Regions from separate parts of the Lysinibacillus sp. FSL K6-0102 genome, predicted to be linked through region 3. Evidence: riboswitches for the same ligand, from Rfam matches in the RefSeq annotation. Region 3 holds a riboswitch; each other region holds the start of a gene.
The links. A riboswitch is a leader RNA that binds a small molecule or an ion and turns the genes downstream of it on or off. The one in region 3 is predicted to bind cobalamin.
Positions count from the first base shown of each region.

Region 1 (6,008 bases), 170 kb from region 3:
ATTATGGTCGTAGATGAAGGAGCATCCATAGGTTTTTTACCTCCACTCACACAAGAACAAGCGATAAAATATTGGCAATCTGTCTTAGCGTCAGATGTCTTACTATTCATTGCGAAAATAAATAATGAAATTGCAGGTAGTATTCAATTGCATTTAACTAGCAAACCAAATGGCATTCATCGTGCTGAAATTTGCAAGTTAATGACACATCCCAACTTTAGACGCAACGGTATTGGACGAGCGCTGATGCAACAAGCAGAGGAACGAGCAAAACAAGAAAACCGCTCCTTGCTAGTTTTAGATACGAGAGAAGGGGATCCTTCCAATAAATTATATAAATCATTAGATTATCAAGAAGTGGGGAAAATTCCTCAATATACTATTTCACCAGATGGAGAATTAGAAGCAACCGTAATTTACTATAAATTAATTTAATCCATGGTATTGAATATAACTGAAAACGTGTAGAAAGGGAGCTAGTATATGAACGAAGCACAATTATTTATGCAAATGAAAATGTGGCGTAATTGGACTGTTGAATTTCTACGTACGATCCCTGAGAATATTGCTGATCAGATACCCGCAGGACATCATAACAATATTCGTTGGAATGCTGGTCATCTATTAGTTGGTTGGGATCATACCATTTTTCCAGCTGTTACACAAGAAAGGCATTTGCCTCTATCCTATCATGTAATGTTTCCTAGTGGCAGTAAACCAGATAACTGGACTGAGCAACCGCCAACAATGGATCAAATTATTATACTCCTAGAGGAACAACCAATTCTGATTGAACAAGCTTGTGCAGGACATCTACATGAACCGCTTAAAGAACCTTTTTTAGGTATGAAAACATTAGGTGATATGGTTGTCTTTCATATGAACCATGAAAATTTTCACATGGGAATTATAAAAAGTATGATGCAAACGCTCTTAAAGAATGAAGCCTAACTGATGGAATCAGTTGGCTTCATTTTTCTATATATACCACGGTAACAGATCCTCCATTTTCTTACCTGGCTTACTTGTTTTATCTGTTACGATCCATGTGCCGTCTTTCTTTTGCAGCTGATAGCTTACATTTGTACCATCCGCTCTTTTAAAGAGCATATAACCTATATTACCCTTGATAAAAGTGACAGGGTCTATGACATTTTTGTAGGGAATCTTTCGCTCAGGAAATAAAATATGGGTCACTATTTCCTCTGCAATCATAGCAAGGGATTTCATATCATTATTAATTTCAGCTTGATATTGCAATTGATCGTATCGGTAGGAAGTATAAGATGCTAAGTCCAGCTTAAAACTCTACTGTATATCTAACAGTGTTGCCCTATAGAATGCGTTTATTGCCTTTTCTACATCATCTGCCTCATGTATATAGCGAAGTGTGATGACACCAGTTGGACTGACTTCAAACGTAATGATTTCCTTACTGTAGGGTGGGGAATGCGCATGCTCAAAGGTCGTAACTTCCACGCTAACTTTAAAGCTAAACTGACTTTCTTTGACAATTTTTAAAATTTTCACATCATACAAGCCATACTGCTTAGGATAGCCATAGTAATGATCAATTTCCTTTTCAATAAATGGATTAAGGATTGTAATGAATGTGTCCCTGATTAGTTGCTCATCAGCTTGTTCACTTTGCGCATAAATCTTACATGGCAGAATGAACATAGTGAAGATAAACATTAAAACATAAGCAAATTTTTTCATGGAATAGTGACCTTTCTGCAGGATGATACTTTATAGAGTGCACCAATCACAGCAAATTATCGAGCATTTTTAAAGAAAGGGAATTGAACAATGGGAAAAATAATACTGCCCTTTTTATGTATGCTTTTGTTATTTCCAACAGCTACTTCGGGGTCAGAACCTGAAGGCTTAAAATGTCCAAATCCAGATGTATTGATGAAAACAACGGTGAAAGACAAAGACGAGCTTAGTCAAGCATTAGCTGACATCATTCCAAAAGTATATGGCTCAAGCCCTGATTATCAGGAGTGGCAAATTGAGGTGATAAAGCCCATGCCCATATTAACTGGCATGGAGGAGAATTACTATAAAATGGCGGTGAACTTCTGTGGAGAAAATGTGGCTAATCACTCCTGGTTTGTTCGATTAAGGTTTCCAAGATTACTGCCAGCGCAAAGTGCATCACTAGGTGAGCTATATATCGTGAAAGAGACAAATTCTAAATGGATCCATTGGTTTCAATATCATTAAAAAGGAAGAATCCATAAATGGATTCTTCTCTTTATGACATAGCTATCGTTTTCGTTGCTACAGTTTGTTGAAATGCCTGATCATGCTCAACAATCACCATTGTGAGATGAGAGCTTTTTATGAGCTCTTCAATCTGCATGCGTGAATAGATATCAATAAAATTGAGTGGTTCATCCCAAATATATAAATGAGCCTTCTCACACAAGCTTTTAGCAATCAGCAGCTTTTTCTTTTGCCCACCAGAATAATGAGAGATATCCTTCTCAAATTGAATACGCTCAAAATCCATCTTGCGCAGGATTGATTTAAATAACGTCTCATCAATACCATGCTCTTCAATAAATTCCGATAGCAATCCCTTTAAATGGGATGTATCCTGCTGAACATAGGAAATGACTAGACCTGAAGCTAACTTTATCGAGCCTGTATGTTGGATGGGATTACCTAGAATAAGTTTTAACATACTACTTTTTCCGCTTCCATTTTTGCCATCTAAAACAACTCGATCCCCTTGTGCCACTTTGAAGCTAATAGGCTTATTCACGATATGGTCATCGTACCGAATCGATACATCCGTGACAACAACCATTTCTTTTGATGGATATGCCAATGGCTCTACTTTCAATGACTCGGTTTTTTCAACATTTTTTAGCAGTTTTGATTTTTCCTCAATAGCTCTTTGTTGTCTGGATTCTAGGTTCTTCGCTCGTTTCATCATCTTGGCTGCTTTATGTCCAACAAAGCCTTTGTCCAGTTTGGAACCTGAATTGGTTGTGCCGTTTTTGGAGGCTTCCACTTGATTAGACCAACCTGACGAACGCTTTGAGGATTGTTTTAATCGGTCGATATCTTTTTGCAGTCGTTGATTGGTTACTTCTTCGTGTTCCTGCTGACGATCAAAATTTAACTTCCAAGAAGAATAATTTCCACTTTGAACGTCAATATTGGCTCTATTGATCGATAGGATATGGTCAACACAGCCATCTAAAAAGCTTCTGTCATGTGAAATTAAAATAAATCCTTTTTTCCTGCGAAGATAATCGGAAACCGTCTTTCGTGCATCCGTGTCTAGGTGATTGGTTGGTTCATCAATTAATAAAAATTGACCCTCTGTCAAAAACAACGCAGCAAGCAGCACCTTTGTTTGTTCGCCATTGGATAATGTTTTAAAAGGACGATACATGACCTCCGCATCTACATGTAGGTAAGCTATTTCACGTAGACATTCCCAATCTTCTGCCTGAGGACAAATTTCCTCAAATATTTCATGGGTATATTTATTTGGATCAGAAACTGGATAGGGGAAATAAGTGAAGTCTACAGAAGAGATGATTTTTCCGCTATACTCATAATTTCCTAATAACAACTGAAAGAATGTTGTTTTACCTCGTCCGTTTCTACCGATAAATCCAAGTTTCCAATCCGTATCGATTTGAAAGTTGACATTCTCAAAAATATTGTCAAAGCTGCTTGGATAAGAAAAAGTTAGGTTTTGTACTTGTATCATGGACATGATAATTCCTCCTTTGTATTGCAACAGTTTACTTTTCATACAAAGTCGGTCTATCCATCTATGGTTGATTTCTCCGTATAAGCAGATGGATATTAACGACTTATACGGAGTGTTACATGCGTTACAATAGTTTTTGAATCGCTCATATTTTTCCTCTCCTTTATGGGTAAATGAAAGGTACAAAATCAACTATGAAAGCAAGAAAAAATCCCTCCAATTGTGCATTGGAAGGATTAGTCTTTCTCTGAATAAATGTGATTTGCCATTTGTCATGACAAATAAAATGCAAACTGATAGTTAAAAATGGATAGACTAACCCTATATTTTGTGTTTGAAATCATTCAATTCAAATAAAAATATAGTTTAGTTCTTCATTGTCCATTCATCAGTCCTCTCATAATTGTCTTTTTATAGTAACAAATTTTTTTACAGAATACAATGTAACCTTATTTTCACTTAGTACTATACAATAATTCCTATAATATTTATAGAAATAATTTATATAATAGTTGAAAAATAATTTCTACTATTCTGAAATATGTGCTATAGTAGGAGCATAATTGAATATTGTGTAAGACTTGGTGCCAAATGAAAGTTTGGCTTAAAAGGGAAGTCGGTGCAAATCCGACGCTGTCCCGCAACTGTAATTCGGAGCAAATCACAAATGCCACTGGGGAAACTGGGAAGGCTGTGAGGCGTGTTGATGGAAAGCCAGGAGACCTGCCAATTTCTAGTACACACCAAATACCTACGTGGAAATAGGTGGTGAAAAGTGACCAAATAGGCACTGTGCGATAACGTTTATGCGAAAGTAGATACTTTTTCGTATTGTTTTAGCATTATTAATTTTAACATGCAGCCATTTTCCTAATAGGAGAATGGCTTTTTATTTTTTCTAAAAAAGGAGCTTAAAAACATGAACTATACAAGTACATTGATCGGTTATCCCTATATAGGGGAGGAACGCGAATGGAAAAAAGCACTAGAAGCATTTTGGCGCAATGAACTTTCTGAGGAGGACTTTGAGGAAAAATTAAAGAAAATCCGTTTATCAAGAATAAACAAGCAGCTGCAACTTGGAATCGATATGGTGACAGTTGGCGACTTTACGTTTTACGATAGAATGTTAGATACAGCTTTGATGTTTGGTTTAGTTCCAAAGCGCTTTAACTGGCAAGGTGGTAAAGTCGATTTTCATACCTACTTCAGTGTAGCAAGAGGAGACAAAACAGCCGTAGCTAGTGAAATGACAAAATGGTTTAATACAAATTATCACTACATTGTTCCAGAGTATGAGGGACAAGCCTTACAACTAACAGAAAATAAAGTGTTAGCCGACTTTTTAGAGGCGAAGGAAACTTTCGGTATCATTGCGAAGCCGACACTAATTGGTCCCTATACATTTTATAAGTTAACGAAAGGCTACAACAAATTAACACAGGTTGAGTACTTATTAGCTTTATTACCACTCTATACGCAGGTATTAAAAGAATTAGTGGATGCAGGTGCCACTTGGATTCAGCTAGAAGAGCCATCCCTCGTCTTAACACTTGATCCAGCAGAGATAAAGCTGGTGAAAGAAATGTATGACCAGTTAGCCACTGCCGTTCCTGAGGCTAAAATAATGCTACAGACTTATTTCGAAGCTTTAAGTGCCTATGAAGCATTAAGTACATTGCCTGTTCAAGGATTCGGTTTGGACTTTGTTCATGGCTATAAAGGAAATATGGCGTCACTTCGTCAATTTGGTTTCCCGCAGGATAAAGTATTAGGAATAGGGGTAGTGAATGGCCGTGATATTTGGCGTTCAAACCTGGCGGAGGTCAATGCGACAATTCAAGCCATTGAACAGCTAAGTCATGCTGCTGAACTATGGATTCAACCATCAAGTAACCTACAGCACGTTCCAATCACAACCTCTCTTGAAAATGAACTTGACCCTGTTTTAAAGCAGTCTCTGGCCTTCGCAGATGAGAAAATCGTAGAAATCACGGGGCTGACTAAATATAGACGAGATAAAGATGGTTCCTTACAACATAATTTTTCAGAAAGTATGAAGGCGATTGAGGCTCTAAAAAATCATCCAATCCGCCAAAATAAGTTAATTCATCAAGCCGTTCAAACTGTGACAAAGCAAGATTTTGAACGACACAGTAATTTTACGAAGCGACAAACGATCCAACAACAAGCCTTAGGATTACCGCTGTTTCCAACAACTACAATCGGTAGCTTCCCGCAATCAGATGAAGTGAAAAGAAATCGTAAT
Region 1 covers NZ_JBBOPH010000001.1:2,546,088-2,552,095, forward strand. Annotated here, with positions in the region: gene NYE73_RS12850 (GNAT family N-acetyltransferase) at 1-435, shown strand, start outside; gene NYE73_RS12855 (DinB family protein) at 484-951, shown strand; gene NYE73_RS12860 (hypothetical protein) at 979-1,260, opposite strand; gene NYE73_RS12865 (DUF3888 domain-containing protein) at 1,309-1,719, opposite strand; gene NYE73_RS12870 (hypothetical protein) at 1,810-2,229, shown strand; gene NYE73_RS12875 (Lsa family ABC-F type ribosomal protection protein) at 2,261-3,742, opposite strand; cobalamin riboswitch at 4,305-4,484, shown strand; gene metE (5-methyltetrahydropteroyltriglutamate--homocysteine S-methyltransferase) at 4,659-6,008, shown strand, end outside.
Region 1: another riboswitch for cobalamin. It lies ahead of metE (5-methyltetrahydropteroyltriglutamate--homocysteine S-methyltransferase); the one in region 3 lies ahead of NYE73_RS12075 (hypothetical protein).

Region 2 (6,008 bases), 1.8 Mb from region 3:
GGATTTTCGTTGGAGGAAATCAAAGAGATGGTTCTACTATTTGATTTTGATCGCTCAGGAATTCAGCAATTAGAGCGAACGGTTGAATACGGGGAACAAAAAATTCAAGAGATTGACAGTAAAATAGCTGAGCTGACGCAGATGAAGCGTGAGTTACAACAAATGCATGGCATGTTTAGCGAAAAATTAGCGACTTTAAAGGGAGAGATGCAAGATGAATAGTTCCAATTTATTAGCACGTAATGCCCGTAAGTATCCGAAAAATGAAGCCGTTATTTGTCATGGCAGAAGAGTAACCTACCAAGATTTAGATAAGCAGGTGACATGTTTTAGTCATGCTTTACTAGAGCAGGGAGTAAAGCAGGGGGATAAGGTTTTAATTTTTATGCCAAACGTTTTAGAGTTTGTTGTCAGTTACTTTGCTATTCAGCGTATTGGAGCGATCGTTGTACCAGTCAATGCGAAGTTTACATTGCAAGAAGTAGAGTACGTGGCGCAGCATGCAGAGGCGAAGGCAATTGTCGTACATGAGGTTATTTTTGCAGCAGTTGAACAGCTAGCCGGTATTCCGTTAAAAATTAAAACAGGTCAAGAAAAAGTGGGATGGCATCAGTATGAATCAATGCTTCAAAATGCTAGTACACAAACAATTGATTGTCAGTTACAAGAGGATGACCCTTCCACGATTTTATATACATCTGGCACGACAGGAAAACCAAAGGGTGTGTTATTTAGCTACCGTAATATTTTAACAGTGGCGCAAATGATAGCTGTTGAAATGGAGGTAAAGCCTGAGAGCCGTATTTTGCTTATGATGCCATTAACACACTCTGCACCATTACATTTATTTTTAATGGCGGGTGTATTGGTAGGCTCAACAAATGTATTAACACCAACTTTTACACCCGATTTATTCATTGATTCCATTGAAAAGGAGAAAACAACACATTTCTTTGGTGCACCTGTTGCTTATTTATTAACGGCACAACTGCCAAGGCTACATTCGGCAGATTTGTCTTCTATGAAATGGTGGGTCTATGGTGGGGCACCGTTATCTCAAAGTGAGGTTCGGTTCATTCAGCAGGCATTCCGCACAAATAATTTGACTTGTGTATATGGATTAACAGAGGCAGGTCCAAGTGGTTCATTATTATTTGGCAAGGAACATGAAGCAAAGGCAGGAAGTATTGGTCAGCGGGCGCCACTTGGCACAGAGTTGCGTATTGTGAATGACAGTGGAGAAGATGTAAATGTAGGCGAAGTGGGGGAAATTGTCTTGTTGGGTGAGGGCAACATGCTCGGCTACTATAAGGATGAAGTAGCTACTAATGAAGCCTTTATTGATGGTTGGTTAAAAACAGGAGATCTAGCTCGCAAGGATGAAGATGGTTTTATTTGGATCGTAGATCGTAAAAAGGATGTCATTATTTCGGGAGGTGTCAACATTTATCCGAAAGAAATTGAAGATTGTTTATTGAGCTTTGAAGGTATATTCGAGGTTGCGGTAATTGGTGTACCACATCCGCAATGGGGGGAAACTGTAAAGGCGGTGTATTCTGCTAAACAAGACATCCATGAGGAAGCTTTGAAAGCTTATTTAGAGGAGCATCTTGCAAAGTTTAAAATACCACGTATTTTTGAAAAAGTAGAAGCGCTACCACGCAATGCATCAGGCAAAATATTAAAACAAAATTTAAAGGGGCAAGAGGTGAGATAGCATGAAAGTATTACAACAAGAAGCAATGCGTACTACGAACTTTTTTACTGAAGATGACACGCTTCAAAAAATAGTAGAAATGATGTTAGATAAAGAGTTTTTATCCTATGCCCAACGAGAGTTAACAAATTTTGGTGAGCTATGTGCAGGTGATATTGATACGAGGGCAAAGCATACAGATCGACAGGGTGAGCCTCGCCTTCAAAGATATGATGCCTATGGTGAAGAGATATCGGAGGTTTGGGTTAATGATGGCTATAAAAAAACGATTGAAGAGACATATAATACTGGGATTGTAGGCTATGTACACAAGCATATTCCGCAGCTAGGACACAAGGGGAATTATGTTTATAGCTTTGCACAAGGTTATTTGCTATCACATGCAGAGCCCGGTTTTTATTGTCCGGTAACATTGACAATGGCAACTGCCTATCTATTAGATCATTATGCAGATGAAGAGGTAAAGCAGCGTTTTTTACCACATGTGTGTGCAACAGGTGACACAGATTTATATGAAGGTGCGACCTTTTTAACAGAACGTCAAGGGGGCTCTGACGTAGGTGCAAATGTGGTGGAGGCGAGAAAGGATGGCACTGCTTATCGTCTATATGGTGAAAAATATTTTGCATCCAATGCGGGCATGTGTGGTGTAGCGATGGTATTGGCACGTCTAGAAGGTGCGCCAGCAGGTTCCAAAGGCTTAACATTGTTTGCAGTTCCTTGGCGCAAAGAAGATGGAACAACAAATCATCTACGTATTCGCCGACTGAAAGATAAGCTAGGCGTTCGGGCAGTTCCCTCTGGTGAGGTAGAATTTGATGGTACACTTGCCTATGTTGTAGGGGAGCAAAATAAAGGGATTTATTATATGCTAGAAGCACTAAATCTCTCTAGAATTTGTAATGCAGTCGCTTCAATTGGTATTATGCGTCGCGGCTTCTTAGAGGCAAAACATTATGTAAGCAATCGACATGCATTTGGCAAGCCCTTAACACAGTACCCTATGATTCAGGATACTTTAGGGAAATTTGCAGCTAAGTTGCACGTGGAAGTAGCGACAGTTTTTGACCTTATCCAATTATACGATAAAGTGACAAGTGGACAGGGAACTCAGCAAGATCTTATTATGAATCGTTTATATATTGCCATTATGAAAAAGGAAACAGCAGAGCAAGCTGTTCATTATGCTAGTGAGGCAATTGAATTACACGGAGGTAATGGCTATATAGAAGACTTTGTAACGCCCCGCTTATTAAGAGACGCCCAAGTGTTAACGGTGTGGGAGGGGACGGCTAATATTTTGGCCTTAGAACTCATTCGTTTAGTAGATAAGTTTCATGCTCATGAACTGTTTGTACAGGAGATGGAGGAACGATTAGACAAATTAGCTGACAGCTTACTAGTACAAATCGTTAAAGAACAATTGGCGAATATGTCTGTGAAACTGCAAATTTTTAGCGCTTTAGACGAGGCAACGAAAACTTTTGAAGCTAAAGGTATGGCGGAAAAAATGGCTCACCTTTATGAAAGTGTCATAGCGGTTGAGTGGGCACATAAATTTGGTGGGAAATATGAAAAACTAGCAGACGTTTATTTAGAACAGACATGGTCATTAAGAGAAATGGGTGCTCAAATGAAAACAGTCCAATACTTTTCTGAAATTGTATAATGGCCGGGGAGTCGTCTTGAATGGAGGCGACTTTTTTCATTTTCATGTATAATGAAATCAACTGAATATTATAAAGGTTCTTTACTTAAGTAAAGTGAAAAGGGAAATCGGTGTAATTCCGATGCGGTCCCGCCACTGTAAGTGTGAGTTTTTTCAAATGATGCCACTGAAGATTTCGGGAAGGCTTGAAAAATCGCAAGTAGCACTAGCCAGGAGACCTGCCTTTATAACGACATGACAACCTACGAGGATAGGGTGGTGGATTTTGTATCAGTTTTTTGGTGCGATTTTGCCCCCTCATCGATCAAAGATGAGGGGTTTTATTTTGATGTAGAGTAAAGCGAAATGTCGCACGGATCAACGAAGGAGGATTCACATGAAGAAATTTTGGAAAATAGGATTATCAGCATTTTTAGCAGTAGGCTTGCTAGCTGCTTGTGGGCAGGAAGCAAAAGATAACAAACCATCTAACGAGCAGCAAACACAGCAAGAAACGGCCCAGGTGGATGAAGCAACATTCCCAATGACGATAACAGATGCCCTTGGTAAGGACATTACACTTGAAGCACCTCCTGAGAAAATTGTTTCACTTATTCCGAGTAATACTGAAATCCTTTTTGGACTAGGTTTAAATGATGAAATAGTTGGTGTTACGGACAACGACGATTATCCGCCAGAGGCAGCTGAGAAGGATAAGGTTGGCGGTATGGAATACGATATTGAAAAAATTATTGCCTTAAAACCAGATATCGTTTTTTCACACGAATCTAGCATGTCTCTTTCAGAAGAGGCTATTGCACAGCTTGAATCAGCAGGTTTGAAAGTATTTGTTGTAAAAAATGCACAAGACTTTAATGAAACATATACAACAATTGAGCAACTTGGACGTGCTACAGGGAAATTGCCAGAGGCAGAAAAAATTGTTGCTAATATGAAGGCAAAAGTAGAAGAAGTTTTGTCTAAAGTCAAGGATGTTGAACCCAAAAAAGTGTTAGTTGAAGCATCAGATGAGCCAGATATTTATACAGCTGGCAATGGTACATTTATGAACGCGATGCTTGAAATGATCAATGCAGAGAATGTAGCTGTAGATGGCGATAATTGGTATAAAATTGATGCAGAACAAATTATCGCAAAAAATCCAGATGTCATCGTGGTGACATATCATTATGTACCAGATATTTTAATGAAAATACCAAAACGTGCGGGCTTTGATACGATTAATGCCGTAAAAAATAATGCGATTGTGCAGGTAGATGAAAGTACGACAAGTCGTCAAGGGCCACGTTTAGCTGAAGGTCTAGAAGAATTAGCAAAAGCAATCTATCCTGAGGTATTTAAGTGAAAAAAATAGCACTAGCCTATACATTAACATGTACGCTTCTTCTTATTAGCATCTGGTGTGGCGTAGCGATAGGCTCGGTTCATATTCCATTAGAAGTATTGTGGAATAAGGCGGTTGATGAAACAGCCGCCAATATCTTTTGGAAAATTCGTTTGCCTCGCGTGTTATTAGCGGGACTAGTAGGCGCATCTCTAGCTATTGCTGGAGCAGCTTTCCAAGGTTTATTAAAAAATCCATTAGCAGATCCATATACACTAGGGGTTTCGTCAGGAGCTTCTGTTGGTGCTGTTTTAACGATCTTTTTTAGTATTTCTATACCTGTTGTCGGTTTGTATGCGCTGCCAATCTTCAGTATGATTGGTGCTATCATTACGATGGTAGTTGTTATGAGCTTTGCTAGACTCGTAGACCGCTCATTAAAAATGGAAACGTTGATATTAACAGGCGTTATTTTTAGTTCATTTTTAGGTTCCCTCATTTCATTAATGATTGCCTTATCTGGTGAAGAATTACGTCAGGTAATAGGCTGGCTACTTGGTTCTGTTTCGATGCGTGGTTGGCCATATGTCCAAATGATCATTCCTTTTGTGATTGTTGGTTCAATTATGCTATGGACACAAAGACGAGAATTAAATGTCTTGTTGTATGGTGAAGAGCGAGCAAAACATTTAGGTGTTAATGTAAAGCGCAGTAAATATTTGATATTAGCAGGTGGCTCCATGTTAACTGGAGCGGCTGTAGCGGTTTCTGGCACAATTGGCTTTGTAGGATTAGTGGTGCCGCATATGACAAGGATGATTTGGGGTTCTGATCATCGCCACTTATTACCATTATCTTTTTTCAATGGTGCAACATTACTCATTATTTGCGACTTAGTAGCACGAACAATCATTGTGCCAAGAGAGCTACCAATTGGTGTTATTACGGCATTTATTGGAGCACCTGTTTTCTCCTATATTTTTTATAAGCAGCGAAGAAGCAAGGGGGTACGGGCATGATTGTTGTTGAACATCTATCAGGTGGCTATGAAGATGTACCAATCGTCAGGGACATTAGTTTTACTGTTGAAAAAGGAAAAATTCTTGGCATTCTAGGGCCGAATGGTAGCGGGAAATCCACATTATTAAAAGTAGTGAGTGGTATTTTACCAGCTACTGCTGGAACCATTTTGATTGATGGACAAAATATTCTTTCTTATAATGCTCGTGCTTTGGCGAAAAAAATGGCTGTATTACCACAGCTTCATGCAAATGCTTTCTCAAACAGTGTGAGAGAGG
Region 2 covers NZ_JBBOPH010000001.1:568,950-574,957, forward strand. Annotated here, with positions in the region: gene NYE73_RS02710 (MerR family transcriptional regulator) at 1-222, shown strand, start outside; gene NYE73_RS02715 (class I adenylate-forming enzyme family protein) at 215-1,717, shown strand; gene NYE73_RS02720 (acyl-CoA dehydrogenase family protein) at 1,719-3,386, shown strand; cobalamin riboswitch at 3,444-3,626, shown strand; gene NYE73_RS02725 (ABC transporter substrate-binding protein) at 3,763-4,731, shown strand; gene NYE73_RS02730 (FecCD family ABC transporter permease) at 4,728-5,729, shown strand; gene NYE73_RS02735 (adenosylcobinamide amidohydrolase) at 5,726-6,008, shown strand, end outside.
Region 2: another riboswitch for cobalamin. It lies ahead of NYE73_RS02725 (ABC transporter substrate-binding protein); the one in region 3 lies ahead of NYE73_RS12075 (hypothetical protein).

Region 3 (6,008 bases):
AGCCTTCCAAGTAATTGGGAATGACCATACAATTTCTCTAGCATCAGAAGCTGGTCAATTAGAATTAAACGTAATGGAGCCTGTATTAGTGTTCAACCTAATCCAATCGATTAGCATTATGAATAATGTATTCCGTGCGTTTACAGAAAACTGCTTAAAAGATATTGAAGCAAATGAAGAGCGCATGAAAGAATATGTAGAAAAAAGTGTAGGCGTGCTAACAGCAGTTAACCCTCACATCGGTTATGAAGTAGCTGCTCGTCTAGCACGTGAAGCTATTTTAACAGGTCGTTCAATTCGTGAGCTTTGCATTGAAGAAGGCGTCCTCACAAAAGAACAATTAGACTTAATTTTAGATCCATATGAAATGACACACCCAGGTATTGCGGGTTCTAGTATCATGAAATTAAAATAAAACGAGCAATGATGGACTGTAGACATGCCCTAAAAGGCTGTCTATAGTCTTTTTTTGTAGACCTTTTCTCATATAAAATAGAGCGTATCCTTATGTATTTTAGGATTATTCAACTATAATAATGGTATGGAAGACATATTTTAGTTGGGGGAATTTGTAATGAGTTTACGAAAAAAGAGTTTACTTGGCTTTTCCGTTTTAAATGTTTTAATGATCGTTATTTTATTTATCGATTTAGCCAATGTAACGACATTAGATTGGTTTTCTACCGTGTTAACGATTGTAGGCATCGCTATTACACTATCTTACACAGTGTATGTCCACTACAAAGTGATACAGCCTATCAAACAAATCACAGAGGCTGCACAAGGAATTACGGCAGGTCAATTAGATACCGTTGTCATTGAGGTTCGTGATAATGGTGAAATTTCTCAACTAGCACAATCCTTTTTAGAGATGCAGGAACAATTACGAACAATGACACAAAAAATTGCGCACAGCTCTACAGATTTATCAGCAAGCATCGAGGAATTATCTGCGAGTACGAATGAAATTACACTTGCTGTGGAAGAAGTAGATCAACAAATGGAGAAGACGTCAGAGGGCTTGAAGCAAGCAGCACAATCGGCTAATGATAGTGCTAAATCTATGCAAGAAACCGTTGATGGCATTGAGCGAATTACAGTAGCCACACAAGATGTGTTTGTGCATGCGAAAGATGCTAGCGAGATAGCAGGAAATGGTGCAAATATTTTACATGTGGCAAAAGAGCAAATGCAATTTATTTCCTCTTCAACAGAAAAAACAAGTGGATTGATGCAGCAATTATCCCTTAAAATGTCAGATATTAAATCAATGACAGATATGATTACTACCATTACAGATCAAACAAATCTACTAGCATTAAATGCGGCCATAGAAGCAGCACGCGCTGGTGAGCATGGTAAAGGCTTCGCCGTTGTAGCTGAAGAAGTGCGTCAATTAGCAGAACAATCAAAGCACTCTGCTACGCAAATTGTGGATTTAGTTGTAGGAATAGAAAGTGATACAAAACAAGTAGCCTCATCAGTAGAAGATGATTTGAAAAATGTTCAACAAGGAGTGTATGTCATTGACGAAGCGACAAAATCATTTGGCACAATTTCACAGCATGTTAGTCAGATGACAAGTCAGCTGGAGGATATTTCGACGACAGCTGAGCAGCTTTCAAGTAGCGCCAATGAAGTGGCATCCACTGTGACAACCATCGCAGCTGGCATGGGCAAGCTATCGAATTATACAGAAGCTGTTTTACATTCAATGGATGAGCAAACAGCCTCAATGCAAGCAGTTAATCATGTCACACAGGATTTAAGTGTCCAAGCGGATAACTTACAAAAGTTAACTAACCAGTTTCAGGTTTAGGCAATGAAAAGGTATGTTGCTAGGTTTTTAAGCCCTAAATAAGCCTTTTCATCAATACTACGAAAAGCCGCACAATGGCACTAATTGACCATAAAAACACTTTCCTAGAATACATGGAAAGTGTTTTTATGGTCGAACCAGCGCAATTAGTTTCCCAGTGAACTCCTCAGATAGTGTGTAGATCGTATGCGTATCCTAGACATGCATCAAACTACTGTTTTGACCTTTATCACCTAACCAAAGATGCTAGCCATATTTGTTTCCTGCCTTGTCCACTATTTGTACATTATGTTCTGGTGAAGCCATATTGACGGTACCCTCGTTTTTGACAGCTGTTGCAATGGCTTGTTGGAATAGTGTAAGTAATTCTTCATCCTGATATTTTTTACTAAAATCACGGTTTATCTTGCCAAATTCAGCACGATTAGAAATGCTGACCTTAGCTAAATCATCATCTGGTTTTTCATTACATCCTAGTAAAACAACGGCTAGTAGAGACACTAAAGCAACTATCATTATTCGCAACCACTCACCCCCTCAATAGGCAAAATAATACCACCATTTCCTGTCGTAGCCCTCACTTCTTTGTAATACATTAAATAAACGAGAGCGAAAGGGGACAGATAGTGGGCTTATTTGATGGATTGATCGGCAATGCAAGTGAGGTGAATTTAGAAAAACTACAGGAGGAGGTCCATGATTTATTAATTCCAAATGAGACAGTCAAGAACGCCTATAGAATTATTAGAGACACGTTTATTTTTACCAATAAACGATTGATCCTCATCGATAAGCAAGGAGTGACTGGCAAGAAAACGGAGTATCATTCTATTCCCTATAAAAATATCGTGCATTTTTCAGTAGAAACAGCTGGAACATTTGATTTAGATGCAGAGCTCAAAATATGGGTGTCTGGCAGTTCATTACCGATTCAAAAAAACTTCAATAAGGCGACAAATATTTATAAGGTGCAAAGCGTCTTAGCACAGTATGTGTTGGGGACGTAATGAAGGTGCTAATAGTACATGTGCACAACCAAAAGCCCGCAAATATGCGAGGCTTTTTTGTCGTGCCAGAAGAGGACGGCGTAAGGGATTTTAAGTCGGCTTCATGATTACGGTAAGCTCGAAAATACTGTCAAGTGTAAATAAGAGCGCCTTGGCGAAGTCTTATTCAAATACAATCATTTCTCCGACTTCTTTAAACCCGAAGCGTTTATAAATATTTTTTCCATCCTCTGATGCCTGTAAGACTACGGGCTTTTGCTTATCGATTGTTTGACTGAGTAGGAATTGAAACATCTCACTGCCATAACCCTTGCCCCTATACGCATCTTTTGTCATCACATCATAAATCCCATAGCTATGTTTACTGTCGATTAATAATCCCGTAGCGATAGGTACTTCCTTTATACAACCAATAAACATGCGAGCATTTGATGCTAGTTTTTCCTGTGAGAATTGATGAAAGTAAATTTCTAATGCATCTCTTTCTGCTGTTTCTCCAAATAAACTTAGAAAAACTTCCTTATATTGTAGAAGCTCTTCCTTGTTACTTACTTCTGTGATGGTAAGATAATTGGAAATTCGTGGACCTGTGTGAAGTGTATGGTCAAGCTTCATCATCATATTTCGTTCAGCTTCCTGTAAATTGCAGTCTTTTATCAGTTGTAGCCAATCATCGCTTAGATAGTTGGCATCCACCCACGTGCTGAAGGGAAGTTTATTCACAATGAAATGATTAATCCTTTGTTTAAGATGATTTTCCTTATGAATTATAGGCGATTTCGCTACTAACAAATTAAATGTATCAGTTGGAATATTTGTATTGGCTATGACAAAATGAGCTTCCTCTATAATTTGTCCAGAAACGGCTCGAGTAAATAGTTTCATTTTTTCCTCTAAATTACTCGTTACTAATTGTTGACTTGTTTTCATATTTTTCATCCTTCCCCTATTAGAAGTTCACTATCTTTCATTATAAAGTCAATGAAAGATAAAAAATACGCAGTTCACCTTTTTTATATCCCGCTATAACTTTATTAGTAGTTTGGAAAATATTGTGATATTTGACTTTAGAAAAACACTACTTTACAATTGATTTTAGTAATCTAATAGGAATGTGCATATACTCATTCCTATGACAACTGAATAGCGTGTAGTAATAGGTGTAAATTGCGTGCAATTTGCTTAAAAGTGAAGTCGGTGCGAATCCGACACTGTCCCGCAACTGTAAATGTGAGCGACTTTTCAGTATCCACTGTCTTTGGACGGGAAGGAGAAAAGAAGCGATGATCATGAGTCAGGATACCTGCCTGTTACGAGTACACACCATAAACCTACGAGGAATAGGAGGTGGCATGTTGACAAAACAGAATGCTCTGTTCGTCACAGTACGTCAAACGCCCATAGTAAATGAAAGGGTTCACAATCGAACTCGTTCACACATACTTAGGGTTTGTTTGGCATTGTGTGATGAAAGAAGATAAAATGAAGGATTTCCTCAAAAGTAGGGAGTCCTTTTTGTTTTGAAAATATGTACGCAAAGGGGATGCACGTATGACAAATATTCATGTAACGACAACGTTGGAAACGCCTTATGAAGATCTGAACATTTGTAAGCAACCACGCACAGAAGTTGCCAAGAAAGCGAAAACAAGAATGGTGGTCGAGTCTCTGATCGATCAATTATTAGCAACGAAGCTGATTCGTAATGATCGCTTCTTTGAGCAAATCTTATATAATAAAGAAATTATTTGGATACAAAATGGGGATGTGGACGGTCATCTTTTAGCGAAAGCAGCCATAGCAGATGAACTAAAAACAAAGACGAATAGTTTTATGATGTACATGCCGACCAATCCGATTGTCTATGAGGTCAACGGAGAAGCGTATCACTTAATTACGCGCATTGATTCTACACGCGCAAAGCCCAACCTCGACCGTCTATCATTGGAGCCAAAGCCTGTTTTAAGTGCCGCTCGTGTCAATGACTTATTATGCTCGATTGTCATGCGCTTTTACGAAACATATTTATATGATTTAGCATCTCATCATGACAAACTCATTGCATTTGTGCAGCAGGAATATGCCCAATTTATTGAAGCGGTGCAAGCGTTAAATGATTATCATTTCAACTGGCATCCACGTGGCAACGGTCACGAGCTTTTACTGCAATTAATTGATCATCTACAACTATTAAAAAGTCAACCTGGTAAGGTACTAATTGATTTTACGAACAAGCATGACTATGTAATAGTTGAACCCGCATATTTGTTGGACAATCCAACAAAGAAAGCTGTCGGTGCACTATAAAAACAAGCCCTCCATTTTTTGGAGGGCTTGTAATATCTTATGGCAGGGTAGAGATATATTTATGCCCAAGAAAGAAATACCCGCGGAAATACCCGAAGCGAGCAGGCTCATCCCATCCTACAGGCAATGCATGGCTGCCTGTGCTTCTTGCCATGGAACCGAATATCCTTTGCCCTTAGCACAAAAGATACTAGAGGAACTATACTCAGGGTCGGCATTTTTATCGTAGCCAATCTGTGCAATCACATCCTCTGTATTATGGCACACATCATAGCCATCAAATTGGAGTGTGAGTGCACCTTTCCCATTTGTATAGGCGGCAAAGGTTGTGCTGTAGCTCATTAAAGTGGCAACAGGTGCACGACCTGTTAGGATAACATCCGTTTCGGATAAAATCGGGTCATCGAACGTGCCTGCTGCTTGCTGAATATCAGTCATCATACGACCGATAAAGTCGTTTGAAGCTTTCATTTTAAAGCGATAATAGGGTTCAAGTAGAACATTTTGTGCCTGCTCCAGCCCCTGACGCAGGGCACGGAAACTGGCTTCACGGAAATCTCCCCCCGATGTATGTTCATTGTGCCCGCGACCTGTTAGAAGTGTAAAATGAATATCTGTTACAGGGAAGCCTGTCAGTAGCCCATGATGGTCACGCTCAAACAGATGCTTTTCAACAAGGCGCTGATTGCCTACAGATAAATGATCGGCATGACAGGCATTGGTGAAGGTATTACCTGTTCCACGTGGATTTGGCTCCATTAATAAATGAACTTCTGCATAATGCTTGAGGGGCTCGAAATGACCATAGCCCGTTACGGTCGTCGCAATGGTTTCCATGTATAAAATTTGCGGCTCACCAAAGGAGACAGCTAATG
Region 3 covers NZ_JBBOPH010000001.1:2,378,471-2,384,478, forward strand. Annotated here, with positions in the region: gene aspA (aspartate ammonia-lyase) at 1-415, shown strand, start outside; gene NYE73_RS12055 (methyl-accepting chemotaxis protein) at 575-1,819, shown strand; gene NYE73_RS12060 (hypothetical protein) at 2,066-2,344, opposite strand; gene NYE73_RS12065 (PH domain-containing protein) at 2,446-2,826, shown strand; gene NYE73_RS12070 (GNAT family N-acetyltransferase) at 2,989-3,756, opposite strand; cobalamin riboswitch at 3,968-4,151, shown strand; gene NYE73_RS12075 (hypothetical protein) at 4,378-5,133, shown strand; gene NYE73_RS12080 (elongation factor G) at 5,251-6,008, opposite strand, start outside.